4 regions of the Cronobacter sakazakii genome follow, and region 4 is predicted to be linked to each of the others. Evidence: predicted binding sites of a transcription regulator. Region 4 holds the regulator's gene; each other region holds the start of a gene.
What was found. The regulator sigma-54, encoded in region 4, starts transcription at its own class of promoters, with help from an activator protein. The targets are predictions, from matches to a motif close to GTTGGCACANNTTTCGCTNT.
Positions count from the first base shown of each region.

Region 1 (5,429 bases), 1.6 Mb from region 4:
CGTAAACAGGCAGATAAAAAATCCCGGCAGGCCGAGTGTCGCAAGCCATATGGCGTTAAAGGCGGTGAGGTGTACCGCGAGCGCGCCGATATGCGTGGCGAGCGGCCCGTCACTCACATGGAGCAACAACCAGCCGCCCGCCGCCAGTGCGCACAGGCAACCGAGCGCGCCACCAAGGCCACCAAGCAGCGCGCTGAGCGGCTTATGCCAGGCGCACAGCAGTGCGAGCACAAGCCCCGCGCCAAAGGCCGCCAGCGCGCCCTGATATAAGTAAATCGCGTTCATTATTCTCCTCCGCGCGGTTGCAGCAGCAGCGATAAATCGCCGAGGTCGGCGTTAATGGTCAGCTCGCGTTTACGGCGGCTGGCGCGGGCGATGTCGTGGTTATCGACAAGCTTCAGCGCGCCGGTCGGACAGGTACGTATGCAGGCCGGGCCGTCCGCGTCGAACTGGCAGAGATCGCACTTCACCGCCACAGCGCGCACGCCGGGGGTCCAGTCGAGAAACGCGCCGACGCGCGCAGGCGCAGGCGGCGCGGGGGGCGCTTTCGGGCTGTTGACGTTGGCCGGGATATGCAGCGGGCGGCTGCCGGAGAATTCAATCGCGCCGAACGGACAGGCGATGCCGCAGAGTTTGCAGCTCACGCACAGGCTTTCATTGAGCTGAATCGCCCCCGCCTCGCGGGTGATGGCGTTCGCCGGACAGACCTGCGCGCACGGCGCGTCTTCGCAGTGGTGGCACAGCTGCGGGGCGGAATCTTTTTGGTTACGCATAACCGTCAGGCGCGGCCTGGATTGCAGTCCATGCAGGCGGTGCGTCTCCGAACAGGCGGCCTCACAGGTGTGGCAGCCGATGCAGAGCGTGGAGTCGGCAATGATAAAACGGTTCACCAGGTGTTCCTCAGGTGATGGACATTTTTGACGAAAAGTGACGACGACGGACGATTTCGACAGTCAGCGACACCTCGCCCGGTTAATGTGACGACGCGTCGCGGGCCGCCAGGATCTCGCTGATGCGCAGCGGCGTATCCTGCTGCACGGCGTCATAGAGTCCGTCGACCAGCGCGCCGATTTTGTCGAGATAGTGCGCCAGCACCCGCTCGCGGTCGCGGATATCCACAACGCCATCCAGCAGGCCTTTTGCGTCGAGCTGCGCGGTGGCGAGCAGCGTCTCTTCGCTGCCGTCGCGGCGGGCTATCAGATAGTTAATGGTGCGGCAGTGAAAGCCTTCGGCCTGCTCCACGCGGATGGCGAAATGCTCAAAGAGAAAGAAGCACAGCCCGTTTTGCGGCTCGCAGCCGAGCGAGTGATGCAGCTTCTGGCGCGACAGCGTAATGGCCTGGACCAGCGTGTTGCAGTAGGTGTGCCAGTGCGTCTGTAACGCGCGGTGACGATCGGCGATAAATTCCGCCTTCTGGCTTAATTCGGAAAGGATCATGGTTATTGGCTCATTTAACAGAGATACCCGTCTTTAGCAGGAACCATGCCATTTTTTAATTTGCTGTTTTTTAATGATTTATTCTTAAACGTCACGTTTTAACGTCTGTCATGACGTGTCATTTCGACAGCCTCGACACCCGCCGCGACAGCCTCCCGCAGCGCCTCTCATGCGCTGGCACCGTTATTGCATTGCCTGTGGCATTCGCAAACGCAAAGCGTACCGGAGGCGTTATGCATGAACTTACCCTCTGCCAGCGGGCAGTAGAAATCATTGAACAACAGGCGCAGCAGCGTGGCGCACGAAAAGTCACTGGCGTGTGGCTGGAAATCGGCGCGTTCTCCTGCGTTGAGCGCGGCGCGCTGGAGTTTTGCTTTGATCTGGCGTGCCGCGACACCCGCGCCGAAGGCTGTACGCTGCATTTAAGCCAGCAGGAGGCGCAGTGCTGGTGCCCGCAGTGCCAACGCAATGTCGAGTTACTCACGATGCTGGTACGCCGCTGTCCGCATTGTCACAGCGCGGATCTGCGCATCGATGCCGATGACAGCGTGCAAATCAAGCGTCTCGAAATAGAACAGGAGTAGAAGATGTGTACGACCTGCGGTTGCCAGCACGGCAACCTTTATATAGAAGGCGATGAGCACAACCCGCATTCGCCGTTTCGCGCCGCCCCCTTTGCCGCCGCGCCGCGTGTCACGGCCCCCATCTCCAGCATAAACGTGAACGCGTTTACCCCTGACGAGGCACCGGATGGTTCTCTCAATTACGGCCTCGGCGAGGCGGGCACCCATGAGCCCGGCTTAAGCCAGCGCAAAATGGTGGAGATTGAAATCAATGTGCTCGATAAAAATAACCAGATTGCGCAGCGCAACCGCCAGCGTCTCGCCGCGCGCGGCCAGCTGGCGCTGAACCTGGTCTCCAGCCCCGGCTCCGGCAAAACAACGCTGCTCACCGAAACGCTTAAACGCCTGCGCGACACCACGCCCTGCGCCGTTATCGAAGGCGATCAGCAGACGGTAAACGACGCCGAGCGTATTCGCGCCACCGGTACGCCGGCGATTCAGGTCAATACCGGCAAAGGGTGTCATCTCGACGCGCAGATGGTCGAGGACGCGATGGCGCGGCTGCCGCTTGCCGATAACGGCGTGCTGTTTATTGAAAACGTCGGCAATCTGGTCTGCCCGGCGGGATTTGATCTCGGCGAGCGCCACAAAGTGGCGGTGCTCTCGGTAACCGAAGGCGAAGATAAGCCGCTCAAATACCCGCATATGTTCGCCGCCGCCTCGCTGATGCTGCTTAATAAAATCGACCTGCTGCCGTACCTGAACTTCGACGTTGAGAAATGCATGGCGTACGCGCGCGAGGTCAACCCGAACATCACTATCCTGCTGGTCTCCGCCACGCGCGGCGACGGCATGAGCGCGTGGCTCGCCTGGCTGGAGGAACAGCGATGTGCATAGGCATTCCGGGGCAAATCTGTGAACTGCTCACCGGCAATCTCGCGCGCGTCGAGGTGTGCGGCGTGCGGCGCGACGTTGACTTAACGCTGGTAGGCACGCAGGACGAGAACGGCCAGCCGCGCCTCGGCCAGTGGGTGCTGGTGCATGTCGGTTTCGCCATGAGCCTGATTAACGAGCGCGAGGCGCGCGAGACGCTGGAGGCGCTGCAAACCATGTTTGAAGTAGAGCCGGATGTCGGCGCGCTGCTGTATGGCGAGGAGAACCGCTGATGCGTTATGTCGATGAATACCGCAACCCGGAACGCGTGATGCGCCTGATTGACCGGCTGTGCGAACGCGCGCCGCGCTTAAGCCACACGGCGCAGAAACCGCTGCGCATTATGGAAGTGTGCGGTGGCCACACCCACGCTATTTTTAAATTTGGCCTCGACCGCCTGCTGCCGGAAAATGTTGAGTTTATCCACGGCCCCGGCTGCCCGGTCTGCGTGCTGCCGATGGGACGCATCGACAACGCGACCGAAATCGCCCGCCGCCCCGGCGTTATCTTCTGCACCTTCGGCGACGCCATGCGTGTGCCCGGTAAAAACGGCTCGCTGCTCCAGGCCAAAGCCGAAGGCGCGGACGTGCGTATCGTCTATTCGCCGATGGACGCGCTGAAGATCGCCGGGCAGAACCCGGCGCGCGAGGTGGTGTTTTTCGGCTTAGGCTTTGAAACCACCATGCCCGCCACAGCGCTGACGCTTATCCAGGCGAAAGCGCGCGGCGTACGCAATTTTTACTTTTTCTGCCAACACATTACGCTTATCCCGACGCTGCAAAGCCTGCTGGAGCAGCCGGATAACCAGATCGACGCGTTCCTGGCGCCGGGGCACGTCAGCATGGTGATCGGCACGCATCCGTATGATTTCATTGCCGGGCGTTTCGCGCGCCCGCTGGTGGTGGCCGGTTTTGAGCCGCTGGATCTGCTACAGGGCGTGCTGATGCTGGTTGAACAGCGCATCGCCGGAGAAAGCCGCGTGGAAAACCAGTACCGCCGCGTGGTGCCGGACGCGGGCAACCCGGCGGCGCAGCAGGCGATCGACACGGTGTTTTGTGTCGAGGGCGACAGCGAATGGCGCGGACTGGGCGTGATAAACCACTCCGGCGTGCGGCTTCGCGCGCCGTTTCAGTCCTTTGACGCCGAGGCGCATTTCGCGCCCGCACCACAGCAAGTCAACGATTCCCCCGACGCCCGCTGCGGCGAGGTGCTGACCGGTCGCTGTAAACCCGCCCAGTGCCCGCTCTTTGGCGCTCACTGTAACCCGCAAAACGCCTTCGGCGCGCTGATGGTCTCCTCGGAAGGAGCCTGCGCCGCCTGGTATCAGTATCGTTCAGAGGAGTGCGACGCATGAACACCATTACCCTCGCCCACGGCAGCGGCGGCCAGGCGATGCAGCAGTTGATCGACCGCCTGTTTATGCAGGCGTTTGCAAACCCGTGGCTGGCGGAGCAGGAAGATCAGGCGCGTCTGCCGCTCGCCGAACTGACGGCAGCTGGCGACCGGCTGGCGTTTTCCACCGACAGCTATGTTATCGACCCGCTGTTTTTCCCCGGCGGCGACATCGGCAAGCTCGCAGTTTGCGGCACGGCCAATGATGTCGCGGTGAGCGGTGCCGTTCCGCGCTGGCTCTCCTGCGGGTTTATTCTTGAAGAGGGGCTGGCAATGGCGACGCTTGAGAAAGTCGCCCACAGTATGGCCGCGACGGCGCGCGCGGCGGGCATCCAGATAGTCACCGGCGACACCAAAGTGGTGCCTCGCGGCGCGGCGGATAAGCTTTTTATCAATACCGCCGGGCTTGGGGCTATCCCTGCGGATATTCACTGGGGCGCGCAGCAGCTTGCGCCCGGCGACGTGCTGCTGGTCTCCGGCACGCTTGGCGATCACGGCGCGACGATTCTCAACCTGCGAGAACAACTGGGGCTTGAAGGAGAGCTTGCAAGCGACTGCGCCCTGCTCTCGCCGCTGATTCAGCAATTACGCGCCGTGCCTGGCGTGAAAGCCCTGCGCGACGCCACCCGCGGCGGCGTTAACGCCGTGGTACACGAGTTCGCGGCAAGCGCGGGCTGTGGGATCGAATTACAGGAGCGCGCGCTGCCGCTGAAACCCGCCGTGCGCGGCGTTTGCGAGCTGCTCGGGCTGGATGCGCTGAATTTCGCCAACGAAGGCAAACTGGTGATAGGCGTGGCGCGCGAGGCGGCGCAACACGTGCTGGAAGCACTGCGTGCGCATCCGCTGGGGCAGGATGCGGCCATTATCGGTGAGGTCGTGGCGCAAAAAGGCGTGCGGCTCGCCGGGATTTACGGCGTGAAGCGCACGCTTGATCTGCCGCATAGCGAACCTTTACCCCGGATCTGCTAAACCCTGTTTTTGCGCAAGAACCTGATAAACAGGCTGTGCCTACAATATTGATTTACGTTTCTGCACGTTGCGAACGCATTCTGGATGAGCCAATGTCATACACACCCATGAGCGATCTCGGCCAGCAAGGGCTGT
Region 1 is NZ_CP011047.1:3,473,654-3,479,082, forward strand. It holds gene hycC (formate hydrogenlyase subunit 3) at 1-285, opposite strand, end outside; gene CSK29544_RS16530 (4Fe-4S dicluster domain-containing protein) at 285-890, opposite strand; gene hycA (formate hydrogenlyase regulator HycA) at 973-1,437, opposite strand; gene hypA (hydrogenase maturation nickel metallochaperone HypA) at 1,671-2,021, shown strand; gene hypB (hydrogenase nickel incorporation protein HypB) at 2,025-2,897, shown strand; gene CSK29544_RS16550 (HypC/HybG/HupF family hydrogenase formation chaperone) at 2,888-3,166, shown strand; gene hypD (hydrogenase formation protein HypD) at 3,166-4,287, shown strand; gene hypE (hydrogenase expression/formation protein HypE) at 4,284-5,294, shown strand; gene flhA (formate hydrogenlyase transcriptional activator FlhA) at 5,387-5,429, shown strand, end outside.
Region 1: the regulator sigma-54 is predicted to act here: its motif matches at 1,611-1,630, upstream of hypA (hydrogenase maturation nickel metallochaperone HypA).

Region 2 (5,429 bases), 820 kb from region 4:
GGCGCGTGGCGGCTATCCAGAACGGTAAACCGATTTTTTATATGACCGCGTCGTTCCAGGCGCCGGAAAGCGGCTTCGAGCATCAGAAACCCATGCCGCCTGCGCCCGCGCCTGACGGGCTAAAATCGGAAACGGAGATTGCCCGCTCGCTGGCGCACCTTTTGCCGCCGCAGGTGAAGGACAAATTCCTGTGCGATAAGCCGCTGGAGATCCGCCCGGTAGAGTTTCACAACCCGTTAAAAGGCCACACGGCGAAGCCGGAGCGTCAGGTGTGGATGCGCGCCAACGGGCAGATGCCGGACGAGGTGCGCGTGCATCAGTCGCTGCTCGGTTATGCATCGGATTTCAATTTCCTGGTGGTGGCGCTGCAACCGCACGGCGTTGGCTTCCTGGAGCCGGGGATGCAGGTGGCGACCATCGATCATTCGATGTGGTTCCACCGCCCGTTTGATATGAACCAGTGGCTGCTTTACAGCGTAGAGAGTACGTCCGCCTCCAGCGCCCGCGGTTTTGTGCGCGGTGAGTTTTATACGCAGGACGGCGTGCTGGTCGCCTCGACCGTGCAGGAAGGCGTGATGAGAAAGCGCGGGTAATTTTTTTGCGACCCGGCGGGTGACCCGCCCTACGGTTAACTACGGTAGGTGTGAGTGTTTTTTGTAGGGTGGGTAAGCAAAGCGCACCCACCTTGCCACTCGCCCCCATAAAAAAACCTCCCGCATGCGGGAGGTTTTTTGCTCCGGAGATATCGCCGCTATCAGGCGTTGTAGGCGTTCTCGCCGTGGCTGTTGACGTCCAGCCCTTCGCGCTCCTGCTCTTCGGAGACACGCAGGCCGACGGTCAAATCTGCCGCTTTATAGGCGATAAACGCGACCACAGCAGACCAGACAACAGTAATGGCGATGCTCTCAAGCTGCACCAGCACCTGATGACCCATCGTCACGCCCGCCGCGTAACCCACGCCGCCAAGTGATGTTGAGGCAAAAATACCTGTCAGGATGCAACCCACTATGCCACAGACGCCATGCACGCCGAATACGTCGCACGGGTCGTCAACGCGCAGCCAGCGTTTCAGCAGGGTGACGCCCCACAAGCCCGCCAGACCCGCCGCGATACCCACGATAAGCGAGCCGCCCACGCCGATGTAGCCGCACGCAGGCGTTACGCCCACCAGACCGGCAATGGCGCCGGAACACGCGCCCAGCAGCGACGGTTTACCGCGCAGCGCCCATTCGCCAAAGACCCAGGCAAGGATAGCCGCCGCCGTTGCAACAACCGTGTTCACAAACGCCAGACCCGCGATTTCGTTGGCGGCGCTGGCAGAGCCGGCGTTAAAGCCGAACCAGCCGAAATAAAGGATTGCAGTGCCGGTAAAGACCATCGGCAGGTTATGCGGTTTAAACGCTTCTTTGCCGAAGCCAACGCGTTTGCCAACCAGATACGCGCCCACCAGACCTGCTACCGCCGCGTTAATGTGCACCACGGTACCGCCCGCGAAATCCAGCGCGCCGTGAGACGCCAGCAGGCCGCCGCCCCAGACCATATGCGCAATCGGCACATAGGAGAAGGTGAGCCACACCGCCACGAAGATAAGCACGGCCGAGAAGCGGATGCGTTCCGCCAGCGCGCCGACGATAAGCCCCACGGTGATGCAGGCGAAGGAGCCCTGGAACGCTACGTGAATGTATTGATAGAAGGTGCCCATCAGGTCGGTGATTTTAATGCCTTTCAGCAGCAGCCAGTCGACATTGCCAAAGAAGCTGCCGCCGCTGCCGAACGCCAGCGAGTAGCCATAGACCACCCAAAGGACGCAGACCAGCGCGAACGCGACGGACACCTGCGTCAGCATCGAGAGCACGTTTTTCGCGCGGATTAGACCGCCGTAAAAGAGCGCAAGGCCTGGGATGGTCATAAACAGCACCAGCGCGGTGCAGATCATCATAAAGGCGTTATCGGCTTTATCCGCCACCGCGGGCGCCGCCAGGGCAATACCCGGCAGAAGAGCAAGCAGGCCGAAACCCGATTTGAAAGCTGTGTGTTTCATCTTGTGCATTCCTGTTACGGTTGGCCAGAAATCAGAGAGCCGCTTCGTCGGCTTCGCCGGTACGAATACGAATCACGCGTTGCAGTTCGGCGACAAAAATTTTGCCGTCGCCAATTTTTCCGGTCCACGCGGCCTTGCTGACCACCTCGATCACTTCATCCAGCTGATCGTCGGCGATAGCCACGTCGATTTTTACTTTCGGCAGGAAGTTCACGCTGTATTCGGCGCCGCGGTAAAGCTCGGCATGGCCTTTCTGGCGCCCGAACCCTTTCACCTCGGTGACGGTAAGCCCCTGAATGCCAATGGTGGAGAGTGCTTCACGCACGTCTTCCAGTTTGAACGGTTTGATTACCACGGTAACCAGCTTCATAGATCCCCTCCAGTCAGAAATGGGTAATTCGGCAGCGAAGATGATCTGATAAAGCAAGTGGCGTGCCAGGAATAGAAAAGCGTGCGGCGACGGCAAAAACTGCGGCAAGGAAGCGGGATGAAACGAAGGGATCGCAAAGCAGAAAAGAAAAACGCACCATGCGAGTGCACGGTGCGTTACATTTTTGCACCACTAAGGATGCGTGTTAGCAGAACGCCTGATTTTGGTGCATCAGGCGCTGAGCGGCTCCTCTTTCGCGGCGGCCTGTAGCTCTTCACCCGCAAGCTGGAGCTGATACATCTGCCAGTAGCGTCCGCGCGCCTCAAGCAGCGCCTGATGGCTGCCCCGCTCTACCGCCTGCCCGCGATGCAGCACCAGAATGGTGTCGGCTTCCACGATCGTTGAGAGGCGATGCGCGATAACCACCAGCGTCGTGTGCGGCCGAATAGCGGCCAGCGCGTGCTGAATCGCCTGCTCGGTGCCGGAATCAATATTCGCCGTCGCCTCATCAAGGATAAGGATTTGCGGCGCATCCACCAGTACGCGCGCCAGCGCCAGCAACTGTTTCTGCCCGACGGAGAGATTATTGCCCTGCTCGCCAAGGCGGGTATGGATGCCCTCGCTCATGCCGCGCGCCAGCTCGGCCAGTTGTACCGTTTCCAGCACTTCCCAGACGCGCGCTTCGTCGATATCACGCCCGAGCGTGACGTTCGCGAAGAACGAATCGGCCAGCACGACAGGATCCTGCTGCACCATCGCCACGCCTTTACGCAGCACGCCGTGGCTGAGCGAGGCGAGCGGTCGGCCATCGAGGCGGATTTCGCCGCTGCTGAGCGGATAATACCCCATCAGCAGGCTCGCGAGCGTGCTTTTGCCGCTGCCGGTGTGACCGACCAGCGCCACGAAGTGACGGGACGGCACCGAGAGCGAAATGTCTTTCAGCACCAGCTGATCGTCGCGATAGGCAAATGAGACGTTATCCACCTCAATCGCGCCGCTCGTCAGCGGGCGGTCGTCGTGGCCGTAATCCTGGCGCGGCCTGTCCATCAGCTCGAACACACGTTCGCCCGCCACCAGCGCCTGCTGCAAAATCGACTGCTGGGTGGTGAGTTCAATCAGCGGCTCGTTCAGGCGGCCCAGATAGCTGATAAACGCGTAGAGAACCCCCACCTGAATCGTCCCGACGGCGGTGAAGCCGAACAGCATCAGCAGGCCGCACAGCACCAGCGCGGAAAAGAGGCTCAGCAACGGGCGCAGCAGAAAGCCGTCCAGGCGCAGCGTCTGCATTCGCGCCAGATAGTGCGAATGGCTGGCGGCGTTCATGCGCTCGCCAAAACGCGTCTGCTGGCGGAACTGCTGGATGACATTCATCCCGCTGATGACTTCATTAAAGCCGTCGTTAATGTCCGCCAGATAAGTTCGCACCCGGCGCACAATCGGCGTGCTGTAGCGCTGATAAATCATCATGACGATCAGCACCGCCGGGAAGATAGTGATAGCAACCAGCGCCATGCGCCAGTCGAGGCTGAACATCGCCACCAGCATCGCGCCGATAAGCGCGGCGCTGCGCAACACCGTCGCCACGACCGTGACGTAGAGATCGCGGATCACCTCGGTATCGTTAGTGACGCGCGAAATCAGCTGCCCCACCGGCTGCGTGTCGAACGCGCTGAGCGGCTGGCGCAGCGCAGCATCCATCACATCGGTACGCAACTGTTGCACCACGCCCACCGCCGCCTGGTTAAACAGCAGCGCCTGCCAGTAGTGCAGCCCGGCGGCGAGGATTTGCAGCAGCACATACGCGAACGCCAGCCCGGCCACCAGCCCCAGCGGCAGCTGGTTTTTCGCGACCAGGTTGTCGATGAAATAGCTGATGAGCGCGGGGCCGGTCACTTCCGCCGCGGCGGCCACCCACAGCATCAGCACCGCGCCGCCGAGCGGTTTACGCCACGGCGAGCCATACGCCAGCAAACGTTTCAGCGTCGGCCAGCTTTTTACGGTATTACGCATTCAGCGCCTCCTCGTCGTTCTCTTCCGGCGCGTCGTCCAGCGCCGCTTCGAGCTGCTGATAGCGATACATATCCCGGTACCAGCCGGGCTGTGCCGCAAGCGCCTCATGACGCCCGCGCTGCGCCACCTGGCCGTGTTGCAGCACCAGAATTTCGCTGGCTTCGGTCAGCGCCGACAGCCGGTGCGCGCTGATGATAACCGTGCGGTTTTCGCCCCACTGGCGCAGGTTATGCAGAATCTGATGTTCAGTACGCCCGTCAACGGCGGAGAGCGCGTCATCCAGCACCAGAATTTCGGCCTCCAGCAGCAGCGCGCGGGCAATAGAGATGCGCTGCTTCTGCCCGCCGGAGAGCATCACGCCGCGCTCGCCGACTTGCGTGTCATACCCCTGCGGCAGACGCAGAATATCGTCATGCACGCAGGCGAGTTTCGCCGCCTGTTCTATCTCTTCCTGCGTGGCGTCCGGCTTGCCGAGCGCAATATTGCTGGCGACCGTGTCGGAGAATAAGAACGGCGTCTGGTTGACGACGGCGAGCCGCCCGCGCCAGTCATCCAGATGCACGCGGTCAAGCGAGACGTTATGGAACGTAATCTCCCCTGCGTCGAGATCGAAATGGCGCTGAATAAGCGACAGCACGCTGGTTTTGCCGGCACCGGTCGGGCCGCACAGCCCCAGCATCTGGCCGGGTTTCAGCGTGAACTGCACGTTACGCAGCGTATCGCGCGCGGCATGTGGATAGCGGAATTCGCGGATAGCCACGTTCAGCACACCGCGCCCGGCGGGCAGCGACGCCTGGCCATCTTTCACTACCGGCGCCTCCGCCAGCAGCGCGCGAATGCGGCTGTACGCCGCGCTGCCGCGCTCGACAATGTTAAACATCCATGCCAGCGCCAGCATTGGCCAGATCATCAGGCCCAGATACATCGTAAAGCTGGTGAGCTGGCCGAGCGTCAGCGTGCCATTCATCACCATCCAGCTGCCGCCGCCGATGGCCAGCAGGTTCGCCA
Region 2 is NZ_CP011047.1:4,265,374-4,270,802, forward strand. It holds gene tesB (acyl-CoA thioesterase II) at 1-593, shown strand, start outside; gene amtB (ammonium transporter AmtB) at 755-2,041, opposite strand; gene glnK (P-II family nitrogen regulator) at 2,073-2,411, opposite strand; gene CSK29544_RS20255 (SmdB family multidrug efflux ABC transporter permease/ATP-binding protein) at 2,643-4,421, opposite strand; gene CSK29544_RS20260 (SmdA family multidrug ABC transporter permease/ATP-binding protein) at 4,414-5,429, opposite strand, start outside.
Region 2: the regulator sigma-54 is predicted to act here: its motif matches at 2,462-2,481, upstream of glnK (P-II family nitrogen regulator).

Region 3 (5,429 bases), 470 kb from region 4:
ATCGCCAATCTCTGCACGCTGGCGGCATTTAATATCAAGCTCGCCATTCAGGTCTACTACACGCAGTACGTGCTAAACGACCTACATTTGTTGTCGTGGATGGGCTTTTTCAGCATGGGCTGCATTCTGGTGGGCGTGTTTATGGTGCCGGGCGCGGTGAAGCGCTTTGGCAAAAAACAGGTCTATCTCGGCGGGCTGACGCTCTGGGCGCTGGGCGATATTTTCAATTACGTCTGGGGCACGACATCGCTCAGTTTTGTGCTGTTTTCCTGCATGGCGTTTTTCGGCACCGCGTTTGTGAACAGTCTGAACTGGGCGCTGGTGCCGGATACGGTGGATTACGGCGAATGGAAAACCGGCATTCGCGCCGAGGGATCGGTCTATACCGGCTATACCTTCTCCCGCAAGATTTCCGCGGCGCTGGCGGGGTTTCTGCCCGGCATTATGCTCACGGAGATTGGCTATGTGCCGAATGCGCTGCAAACGCCTGCGACGCTTGATGGCCTGCGCCAGCTGATTTTCCTCTGGCCCTGCGGGCTCGCGATAATCGCAGCCGTCACGATGGGGCTGTTTTATAAGCTCAATGAACAGCGCTTCGCCTTTATTATTGAGGAAATTGCCAGGCGGAAGAAATATGTCGCCGCCGCCCCAAAAGTCAGCGCCGACAATAAAGCGTCAGCCGTCACGTTATAACGATAACCATCTTCGCTCCTCCCCTTCTGTTTACAGAAGGGGCGGCCTTTCTGTACCTGTTATAGGGAAATACTATGAAGAGAATCGCAACCGCACTGCTCTGTTCGTCTGTGCCCTGCGCGGCTTTCGCGGGTGCCTATGTCGAAACCCGTGAAGCATATAACACCGCCTCGGAATTACACGAGGTTATCCTGCGCGCGGGCTATAACTTTGATATGGGTGCCGGCCTGATGGCCACCAACGCCTACAATGTGGGGAAATGGGACGAGATTAAGCATAGCTATAATGAAATCGAAGGCTGGTATCCCTTATTTAAACCAACAGAAAACCTGACGTTCCAGCCCGGCGGGCTGATTAATGACAGTATCGACGGCTCCGGCGGCGCGCTCTATTTAGACACTAATTATAAATTTACGCCCTGGTTTAATCTGACGGTTCGCTATCGTTATAACCACAATAATTACGACACGCCGGATTTTAACGGGAAGATGGATAAAAACGACACGCACGAGTTCGCCAATTACTGGAATTTTAAAGTCACGGATAAACTCGCGTATACGTTTGAGCCGCACTTCTTTCAGCGGGTAAATGATTACCACAGTAAAAACGGCAAAGACCATCACTGGGAAATTACCAACGGCTTTCGCTATAAGCTCGATCAGCACTGGCTGCCCTATGTCGAACTGCAGTGGCTGGACCGCTGGAATGAGTATCACCGTGAACAGTACCGGCTACGTCTCGGGTTAAGGTATTCGTTCTGATATAAAAAAAGCCGCTGAAAATTCAGCGGCTTTTTATTCATACCAGGCGACGCGAACGCCTGCCTGGTTTACGGATGCACCGTATTAGTCTTCTTTCGCACCGCGCATGGCACGTTTACGATCGTTTTCCGTCAGGTGACGTTTACGGATACGTACAGACAGCGGAGTCACTTCGACCAGTTCATCGTCATCGATGAATTCCAGCGCCTGCTCCAGCGTCATTTTGATAGGCGGAACCAGAACCGTGGCTTCGTCCGTACCGGACGCACGCATGTTGGTCAGTTTCTTACCGGTCAGGCAGTTTACCGTCAGGTCGTTAGAGCGGCTGTGAATACCGATGATCTGGCCTTCATAGACTTCCGCACCGTGACCCAGGAACAGCTTGCCGCGATCCTGCAGACCGAACAGCGCGAACGCGACCGCTTTACCCTGACCGTTAGAGATCAGTACGCCGTTGTTACGCTGGCCCACTTCGCCCGGACGGATATCGTCGTAGTGGCTGAAGGTGGAGTACAGCAGACCCGTACCGGAGGTCATGGTCATAAACTCAGAACGGAAGCCGATCAGGCCACGGCTTGGGATCACGTAGTCGAGACGTACGCGGCCTTTGCCGTCCGGATTCATGTTTTTCAGGTCGCCTTTACGCTCGCCCAGCGCCTGCATCACAGAACCCTGGTGCTGTTCTTCAACGTCCAGCGTCACGTTCTCGAACGGCTCTTGTTTACGGCCGTCGATTTCGCGGAAGATAACTTTCGGACGGGAAACCGCCAGTTCGAAACCTTCACGACGCATGTTCTCGATAAGAACAGACAGGTGCAGTTCGCCACGGCCAGACACGCGGAACGCGTCAGCGTCTTCGGTTTCTTCAACGCGCAGCGCCACGTTGTGCACCAGCTCTTTGTTCAGACGGTCAAGGATCTGACGAGAGGTAACGTATTTACCTTCTTTACCGCAGAACGGAGAGGTGTTGACGTTGAAGTACATAGAAACGGTCGGCTCGTCAACGGACAGCGCCGGCAGCGCTTCGACATTCTGCGGATCGCAGATGGTGTCGGAGATGTTCAGCTCGCCAAGACCGGTGATAGCGATGATATCGCCAGCTTCCGCCAGATCGGTATCGATACGCTCCAGACCCAGGTGGCCCAGCACTTTACCGACTTTACCGTTACGGGTTTTGCCTTCGCTATCGATGATAGTGACCTGCTGGTTCGGCTTCACTTTACCGCGTTTGATGCGGCCGATGCCGATGACGCCAACGTAGTTGTTGTAGTCCAGCTGGGAGATCTGCATCTGCAGCGGGCCGTCGAGGTCAACGTCCGGTGCCGGTACATGGTCGACGATCGCCTGGTACAGCGGGGTCATATCTTCCGCCATATCAGAGTGATCCAGACCTGCGATACCGTTCAGCGCGGACGCGTAAACGATAGGGAAGTCCAGCTGCTCGTCGGTCGCGTCGAGATTGACGAACAGGTCGAACACCTGATCCACAACCCAGTCAGGACGCGCGCCCGGACGGTCAACTTTGTTGATAACCACGATAGGTTTCAGGCCATGGGCAAATGCTTTTTTGGTCACGAAGCGCGTTTGCGGCATGGGGCCGTCAAATGCGTCAACCACCAGCAGCACGGAATCAACCATGGACATTACACGTTCAACTTCACCACCGAAGTCGGCGTGCCCTGGGGTATCAACGATATTGATACGGTAATCATTCCATTTGATCGCGGTGTTTTTCGCGAGGATGGTAATCCCACGCTCTTTCTCCAAATCGTTGGAGTCCATCACGCGCTCTTGAGTTTCAGCACGCTCGTCGAACGTACCGGATTGCTGCAGCAGCTTGTCAACCAGGGTCGTTTTACCATGGTCAACGTGCGCAATGATGGCGATGTTACGCAATTTTTCGATCACAACTTTGCCTCAGGCATTAGAAATAGCGCGTTATTGTACACGTATTAATCGAAGGACTAAACAGGATCACAATCATCTGACGCAAACAAGTGTTGTCGCCAAGCTTTGTGATCCTTTTCACGCAGCGGTAAAAGGGCTATTAAACGTAAATTGCACCAACACAGTGCTTGTTTTTTACACACAGGCACTATATTGGTGCAATCTCTCCATCGTGGTGCAGCCCTTTTGCACTATGACGCGCATCATAGCGCCTTTTTGGGGGAATTTGAAAGTTGGCACAGATTTCGCTTTAAAGAATTCAGGGCGGCAACGCCAATTTTAATAAGTACTGAAGACCTCGTTACCACGACGACAATGACAAATCCGGGAGAGTTAAGTATGTCCGCTGAACACGTTCTGACGATGCTGAATGAACATGAAGTGAAGTTTGTGGATCTGCGCTTCACTGATACTAAAGGTAAAGAACAGCACGTCACCATCCCAGCCCACCAGGTGAACGCCGACTTCTTCGAAGAAGGTAAAATGTTCGATGGCTCGTCCATCGGTGGCTGGAAAGGCATCAATGAATCTGACATGGTGCTGATGCCGGACGCCTCCACCGCTGTCATTGACCCGTTCTACGAAGAACCTACTCTGATTATTCGTTGCGACATCCTCGAGCCGGGCACTATGCAGGGCTACGATCGCGACCCGCGCTCCATCGCCAAGCGCGCAGAAGAGTACCTGCGCTCCACCGGTATCGCCGACACCGTCCTGTTCGGGCCGGAACCTGAGTTCTTCCTGTTTGACGACATCCGCTTCGGAAGCACCATTTCTGGCTCTCATGTCGCGATTGACGACATCGAAGGCGCATGGAACTCCTCCACCAAATACGAAGGCGGCAACAAAGGCCACCGTCCGGGCGTGAAAGGCGGTTACTTCCCGGTTCCGCCGGTTGACTCTTCTCAGGACATCCGTTCTGTGATGTGTCTGACCATGGAAGAGATGGGCCTGGTCGTTGAAGCGCACCACCACGAAGTGGCCACCGCCGGTCAGAACGAAGTGGCGACCCGCTTCAACACCATGACCAAGAAAGCGGACGAAATTCAGATCTACAAATATGTCGTGCATAACGTCGCGCACCGCTTCGGCAAAACCGCGACCTTTATGCCGAAACCAATGTTCGGCGATAACGGCTCCGGTATGCACTGCCATATGTCTCTGTCCAAGAACGGCACCAACCTGTTCTCTGGCGACAAATACGCGGGTCTGTCTGAGCAGGCGCTGTATTACATCGGCGGCGTAATCAAACACGCCAAAGCCATCAACGCCCTGTCTAACCCGACCACCAACTCTTACAAGCGTCTGGTACCAGGCTACGAAGCGCCGGTAATGCTGGCTTACTCCGCGCGTAACCGCTCTGCGTCTATCCGTATCCCGGTGGTTGCGTCTCCGAAAGCGCGTCGTATCGAAGTGCGCTTCCCGGACCCGGCGGCTAACCCGTACCTGTGCTTCGCTGCCCTGCTGATGGCCGGTCTTGACGGCATCAAGAACAAGATCCACCCGGGCGAAGCGATGGACAAAAATCTGTATGACCTGCCGCCGGAAGAAGCGAAAGAGATCCCGCAGGTTGCCGGTTCTCTGGAAGAAGCCCTGCAGGCGCTGGACGCAGACCGCGAGTTCCTGACCGCAGGCGGCGTGTTCACTGACGATGCGATCGATGCTTACATCGCGCTTCGTATGGAAGAGAACGACCGCGTTCGCATGACGCCGCACCCGGTAGAGTTCGAACTCTACTACAGCGTGTAATGATTTATTGATGTTGATAGCCAGCGGATTTCAGGTTGTCGCCACTGCGTGAAATCCGCGAATGTTTTTTTGTTGCCGTGGAAACTTTAGCCCATCTTCGGATGGGCTTTTTTCACCACCCGAAACCGGTTTTAACGCCCTTTTTAGCGTTAAAACGCTATAATGCACTAAAATGGTGCAAACCCTGGGGGACTGCTGAATGGCAACAGGCACGCTGCCCGATGCTGGGCAGATCCTTAACGCATTAATCAATAGCATTTTACTGGTCGACGACGAGCT
Region 3 is NZ_CP011047.1:1,042,916-1,048,344, reverse strand. It holds gene CSK29544_RS04880 (MFS transporter) at 1-693, shown strand, start outside; gene ompL (porin OmpL) at 768-1,454, shown strand; gene typA (ribosome-dependent GTPase TypA) at 1,539-3,362, opposite strand; gene glnA (glutamate--ammonia ligase) at 3,741-5,150, shown strand; gene glnL (nitrogen regulation protein NR(II)) at 5,350-5,429, shown strand, end outside.
Region 3: the regulator sigma-54 is predicted to act here: its motif matches at 3,634-3,653, upstream of glnA (glutamate--ammonia ligase).

Region 4 (5,429 bases):
TTTTTGCTCTGGCAGTGTACGCCGCTGCGAGTGCATTCCTGGTTTAATACATTGCTCAATGGCAGAGCCGAATCATTATTCATCATAATTTCACCTAAGCGTTTTCTGGTGCGACGGCTCGCCGCACGGGCCACGAGCCGCCGATGTCCCAGCGAAACGCCCGGACAATTAATGTTGTTTCAGTTTATCTTTGTGTTTAGTGAGCTGCCGCGCCAGTTTATCAATCAAACCGTCAATGGCGGCGTACATATCCTGCCCTTCCGAACTGGCATGCAGCTCCCCGCCGTTCACATGCAGGGTGGCGTCGGCGACCTGCGTCACCTTTTCCACCTTCAGCACAATATAGACCTGATTAATCCTTTCGAAATACTGCTCCAGCTTGGCGAACTTGGTGTTAACGAATTCGCGCAACGCTTCAGTGATTTCGACGTTTTGTCCTGTGATGTTGAGCTGCATAGTGTCTTCCTTATCGGTTGGGTCAGACCAGCTGTTTGCGCTGGTTTGACGGCGGTATGGATAAAGATTCTCGATACTTCGCAACGGTACGGCGGGCCACCATGATCCCCTGTTCTGACAGCATAGACGTTAACTTGCTGTCGCTTAAGGGTTTCGCGGGGTTCTCCGCTGCAATCAACTTTTTCACCAGCGCGCGGATAGCCGTGGACGAGGCTTCGCCGCCGCCCTCGGTGTTCACGTGGCTTGAGAAAAAATACTTTAATTCAAAGATGCCGCGCGGGCTGTGCAGATATTTTTGCGTGGTGACGCGGGAGATGGTGGATTCATGCATCTCGACCGCCTGCGCGATATCCGCCAGCACCATCGGCTTCATATACTCTTCGCCCTGCTCAAAGAACGCCTGTTGCTGTTCGACGATACAGCGGCTGACGCGCAGCAGCGTGTCGTTACGACTCTCCAGGCTTTTGATAAGCCATTTGGCTTCCTGGAGGTTGCTGCGGATGAACTGGCTGTCGGATTCATTGCGCGCGCTGCCGGACATGGCGGCGTACTGCTGATTGATTTTAAGCCGGGGAATGCTGTCGGCGTTAAGCTCGACCGTCCAGCGGCCGTTATGCTTGCGCACCAGCACATCGGGAATAACATATTCCGGCTCGCCGGTCTGGATCGACTGGCCGGGGCGCGGATCGAGCGACTGGATCAGATTAACGGCTTCTTTGAGCACATCTTCTTTAAGGCGCGTAACGCGCATCAGGCTGCGGAAATCATGGTTGGCCAGCAGGTCGAGGTGATCGCTGACTATCTGGCGCGCCTGGGCAAGAAAAGGCGTTTCGGCGCTAAACTGCGAAAGCTGGATCAACAGGCAATCGCGCAGATCCCGGGCGGCGACGCCGACCGGATCGAAACGCTGAACGCGCTTCAGTACAGCTTCGATCTCTTCGAGGCCGATATCACCATCGCTGTCGCCCATGCCGTCGAGAATATCCTGCACCGTCACGGTGAGATAGCCAGTATCATCCACCGCGTCGACGATCGCCGTGGCGATGGCGCGATCGGTATCGGAAAACGGCGTCAGCTCCACCTGCCACATCAGGTAATCCTGCAGGCTCTGGGTGGTTTCGCCCTGATAAACGGGCAGTTCGTCGTCGATATAGTCGGTGCCGGTGCCTGAAGGCGTACCCGCGGTGTAGATTTCGTCCCAGCTGGCGTCAAGCGGCAGTTCGTCCGGCATCTCTTTTTGCTCCAGCGCTTCGGCGGTGTCCAGCCCTTCGCTGTCCTGCGTTTCCTGAGTGGCAATTTCGTCGTGAATGTCGGTTTGTTCAAGCAGGGGATTACTCTCCAGCGCCTGTTGCAGCTCCTGCTGAAGCTCCAGCGTGGACAATTGCAACAAGCGGATGGCCTGCTGCAACTGCGGCGTCATGGCGAGCTGTTGGCTAAGCCTTAGTTGCAAACCTTGCTTCATATTCAGAGCAAAAATCCTCAGGTGTAAACGTCAAAAAGACCTGTGCAGCAGGGCGCGCCGGGTCGCGCGCCGTTTCTGCCTGTTGCCCTACCCTATCAGAGTCTGAACTCTTCCCCAAGGTATACGCGTTTAACCTGTTCGTTCTGCAGGATTTCATCAGGCGTGCCGTGGGCGATCAGGTGGCCCTGGCTTACGATGTAGGCGCGTTCGCAGACGGCCAGCGTTTCACGCACGTTGTGGTCGGTAATCAGCACGCCGAGGCCGCTGTCGCGCAGATGCTCGATAATGCGTTTGATGTCGATAACCGAAATCGGGTCGACACCGGCGAACGGCTCATCCAGCAGGATAAACTTCGGGTTCGCCGCGAGCGCGCGGGCGATCTCCACACGGCGACGTTCACCGCCGGAGAGCGACTGGCCGAGGCTATCGCGAAGATGGTCGATGTGAAACTCTTCCATCAGCTCTTTGGCGCGATCTTCACGCTGCTCGGTGCTGAGATCGTCACGAATTTGCAGGACCGCCATCAGGTTGTCATAGACGCTCAGGCGGCGGAAGATCGACGCCTCCTGCGGCAGATAGCCGATACCGCGACGCGCGCGGGCGTGCAGCGGCAGCAGACTGATATTTTCATCATCAATGATGATATCGCCCGCGTCGCGCGGCACGATGCCCACCACCATATAGAATGTCGTGGTTTTACCCGCGCCGTTCGGGCCAAGCAGGCCGACAATCTCGCCTGAATTCACCGTCAGGCTGACATCTTCCACTACGCGGCGGCCTTTGTAGGCTTTCGCCAGGTGTTTCGCAATGAGTGTTGCCATAAGGGTTTAGTTACTCTTGTTCTGGGCTGGCGCCTGAGAGGTGCCGTCTTTATTTTGCAGCTGCGACGGCACCAGTACGGTGGTGACGCGTTTGCCTTTCTCGCTGAACGCCTGCATTTTCTGCTCTTTCACGAGATAGGTGATTTTGTCGCCTTTGATATTGCTGTCGAGCTGCTCAAGATAGGCGTTGCCGGTCAGCACCACAAAGTCGTTTTGCAGCTCATAGTGCATTTTGGCGGCGTGGCCTTTCACCGGCTTGCCGTTGTCCTGCATCTGATAGAACGTGGCCGGATTGCCATAGCCGTCAATCACTTCTTTACCTTTCTCGCCGCCAGGACGCGTCACGACAACTTTATCGGCGTTGATTTTGATCGAACCCTGCGTCACCACGACGTTGCCGGTAAACGTGACCACGTTACCCTGCATGTCCAGAGACTGCTGGTCAGATTCAATGTGAATAGGCTGTTCGGTATCGCCCGTCAGCGCGAACGCCGGGAAGCCTGCCGCCAGCAGCGTACTGGTGAGTACGAGATTAAGGCTGAGTTTGTTTATTCTGGATTTCATAGGAGGTTCTAACCTTTTCAATCAGCTCGGCATTTTTGCTGCGAAGGTTCCCGCGCATTTTCAGGCCGCTGGAATTAAAGCTGGTGCCGTAAAGAGTAACAAGCGTATCAGAGGTAACGTCCTGGGTGACCAGGTTGATCTCCGCCTTGTCGGTCGTAATTTTGCGTAACTGTGAATCGGGCGTCAGCGCGTTCACTTCCACATGACCGGTCAGATAGAGCATCCTGTCATTGGTCAGTTTGGCACGATCCGCCTTGACCGACCAGGTCGGCACTTTATTGGTATCGAAGGTCGTCATCACCGGCTGCGTAAACCAGGAGACGCCGTCTTCAGAAAAATATTCGACATGCTGTGCGACCAGGCGGTAGTTGAGCGCGCCTTCCGGGCTATAGACCAGCGTATTCGACTGTTCGCTCTGGTATGTTGGTTCGTTGCTGTTTACCGTCGTCGGGCCGCTTTCATCCTGATCGGCCAGATTAATGCCAATCAGCACCAGCGCGGCCAGCGCCAGCAGGATAATGACCCAGCGTCTGGTCTTACTCATATGGATTGCCCTATGGCCTCATCTAGTTTGCCCTGCGCCAGCAGCAGAAGGTCACACACTTCGCGCACCGCGCCGCGCCCGCCAGCAATACGCGTGACGTAATCGGCTTTCGGCGTGAGCAGCGGATGCGCATCCGCTACCGAGACGCTCAGCCCGACCTGTGCCATAACCGGCCAGTCAATTAAATCATCGCCTACATAGGCGACATTTTCTGGAGAAAGCGCCAGTTTTTCGAGCAGTTGACGGTAAGCGATGAGCTTATCGGACTGCCCCTGGTAAAGATGCGTAATGCCGAGCGTCTCGCAGCGGTCTTCCAGCAGCTTCGCTTTACGACCGGTGATAATCGCGACCTCAATGCCGGACGTCAGCGCGCAGCGAATGCCGTAGCCGTCGCGCACGTTGAAGGCTTTCAGCTCTTCGCCGCTGTTGCCCATGTAAATCAGGCCGTCAGACATTACGCCGTCGACATCCAGAATCAGCAGGCGGATTTGCGCCGCCCGCTCAATGACCTGCGCGCTCACCGGCCCGTAGCAGGTAGAGAGGGCGCCATCAGGGTTACTCATTAAACCTTTCCTTTGTTACACCACGCCTGCGCGCAGCAAATCATGCATATGTATCACACCGCGCAACTGGTCGCCATCAGCCACCATGACGGAAGTAATATGACGCGACTGCATGAGGTTCAGCGCATCGACCGCGAGCGTGCCCGGACGCACCCGAATACCGCCGGGCGTCATCACATCAACAATTTTCATCTGGTGCAGATCGCCGCCCATATCAAAGACGCGGCGCAAGTCGCCATCAGTAAAGACGCCTTCGATTTTCATCAGGTCATCGCACACGACGGTCATGCCAAGATTCTTGCGGGTGATTTCCAAAAGCGCGTCGCGCAAAGAGGCCTCTTTGCTGACGTGCGGAATTTCATCGCCCGTGTGCATGATATCGTTAACGCGCAGCAGCAGCTTGCGCCCGAGCGCGCCGCCTGGGTGCGAAAGCGCGAAATCTTCAGCGGTAAAGCCGCGCGCTTTCAGCAGCGCGACGGCGAGCGCGTCGCCCATTACCAGCGTCGCGGTGGTGCTGGACGTCGGCGCGAGACCGAGCGGGCAGGCTTCGTGCGGGACTTTCACGCACAGGTGAATGTCCGCGGCTTTCGCCATGGCGCTCTCCGGACGGCCTGTCATACAGATAAGCTGTACCTGCAGACGTTTGAGCACCGGGATCAGCGCCAGAATTTCGTTGGACTCACCGGAATTGGAAATCGCTATCACGATATCCTGCGCGCTCACCATGCCTAAATCACCGTGGCTCGCCTCGGCCGGATGCACAAAGAATGACGGTGTGCCGGTGCTGGCGAGCGTGGCCGCCATTTTTTTACCGATGTGTCCTGACTTGCCCATGCCCATCACGACCACTTTGCCGCGGCAGTAGAACATGCTTTCGCAGGCGCGGGCAAAATCGGCGTTAATATATTGATCCAGCTGTTCTAGGCCTGCGCGCTCAATAGTCAGGACCTCTTTCCCGGCCTGTTCAAAGTCAAACCCTGGCGGTAAATCTAGTTGCGACATAATGCGATTCCGATTCA
Region 4 is NZ_CP011047.1:576,856-582,284, reverse strand. It holds gene ptsN (PTS IIA-like nitrogen regulatory protein PtsN) at 1-86, opposite strand, end outside; gene hpf (ribosome hibernation promoting factor) at 169-456, opposite strand; gene rpoN (RNA polymerase factor sigma-54) at 479-1,918, opposite strand; gene lptB (LPS export ABC transporter ATP-binding protein) at 2,014-2,739, opposite strand; gene lptA (lipopolysaccharide ABC transporter substrate-binding protein LptA) at 2,746-3,303, opposite strand; gene lptC (LPS export ABC transporter periplasmic protein LptC) at 3,272-3,847, opposite strand; gene kdsC (3-deoxy-manno-octulosonate-8-phosphatase KdsC) at 3,844-4,410, opposite strand; gene kdsD (arabinose-5-phosphate isomerase KdsD) at 4,426-5,412, opposite strand; gene CSK29544_RS02700 (calcium/sodium antiporter) at 5,427-5,429, opposite strand, start outside.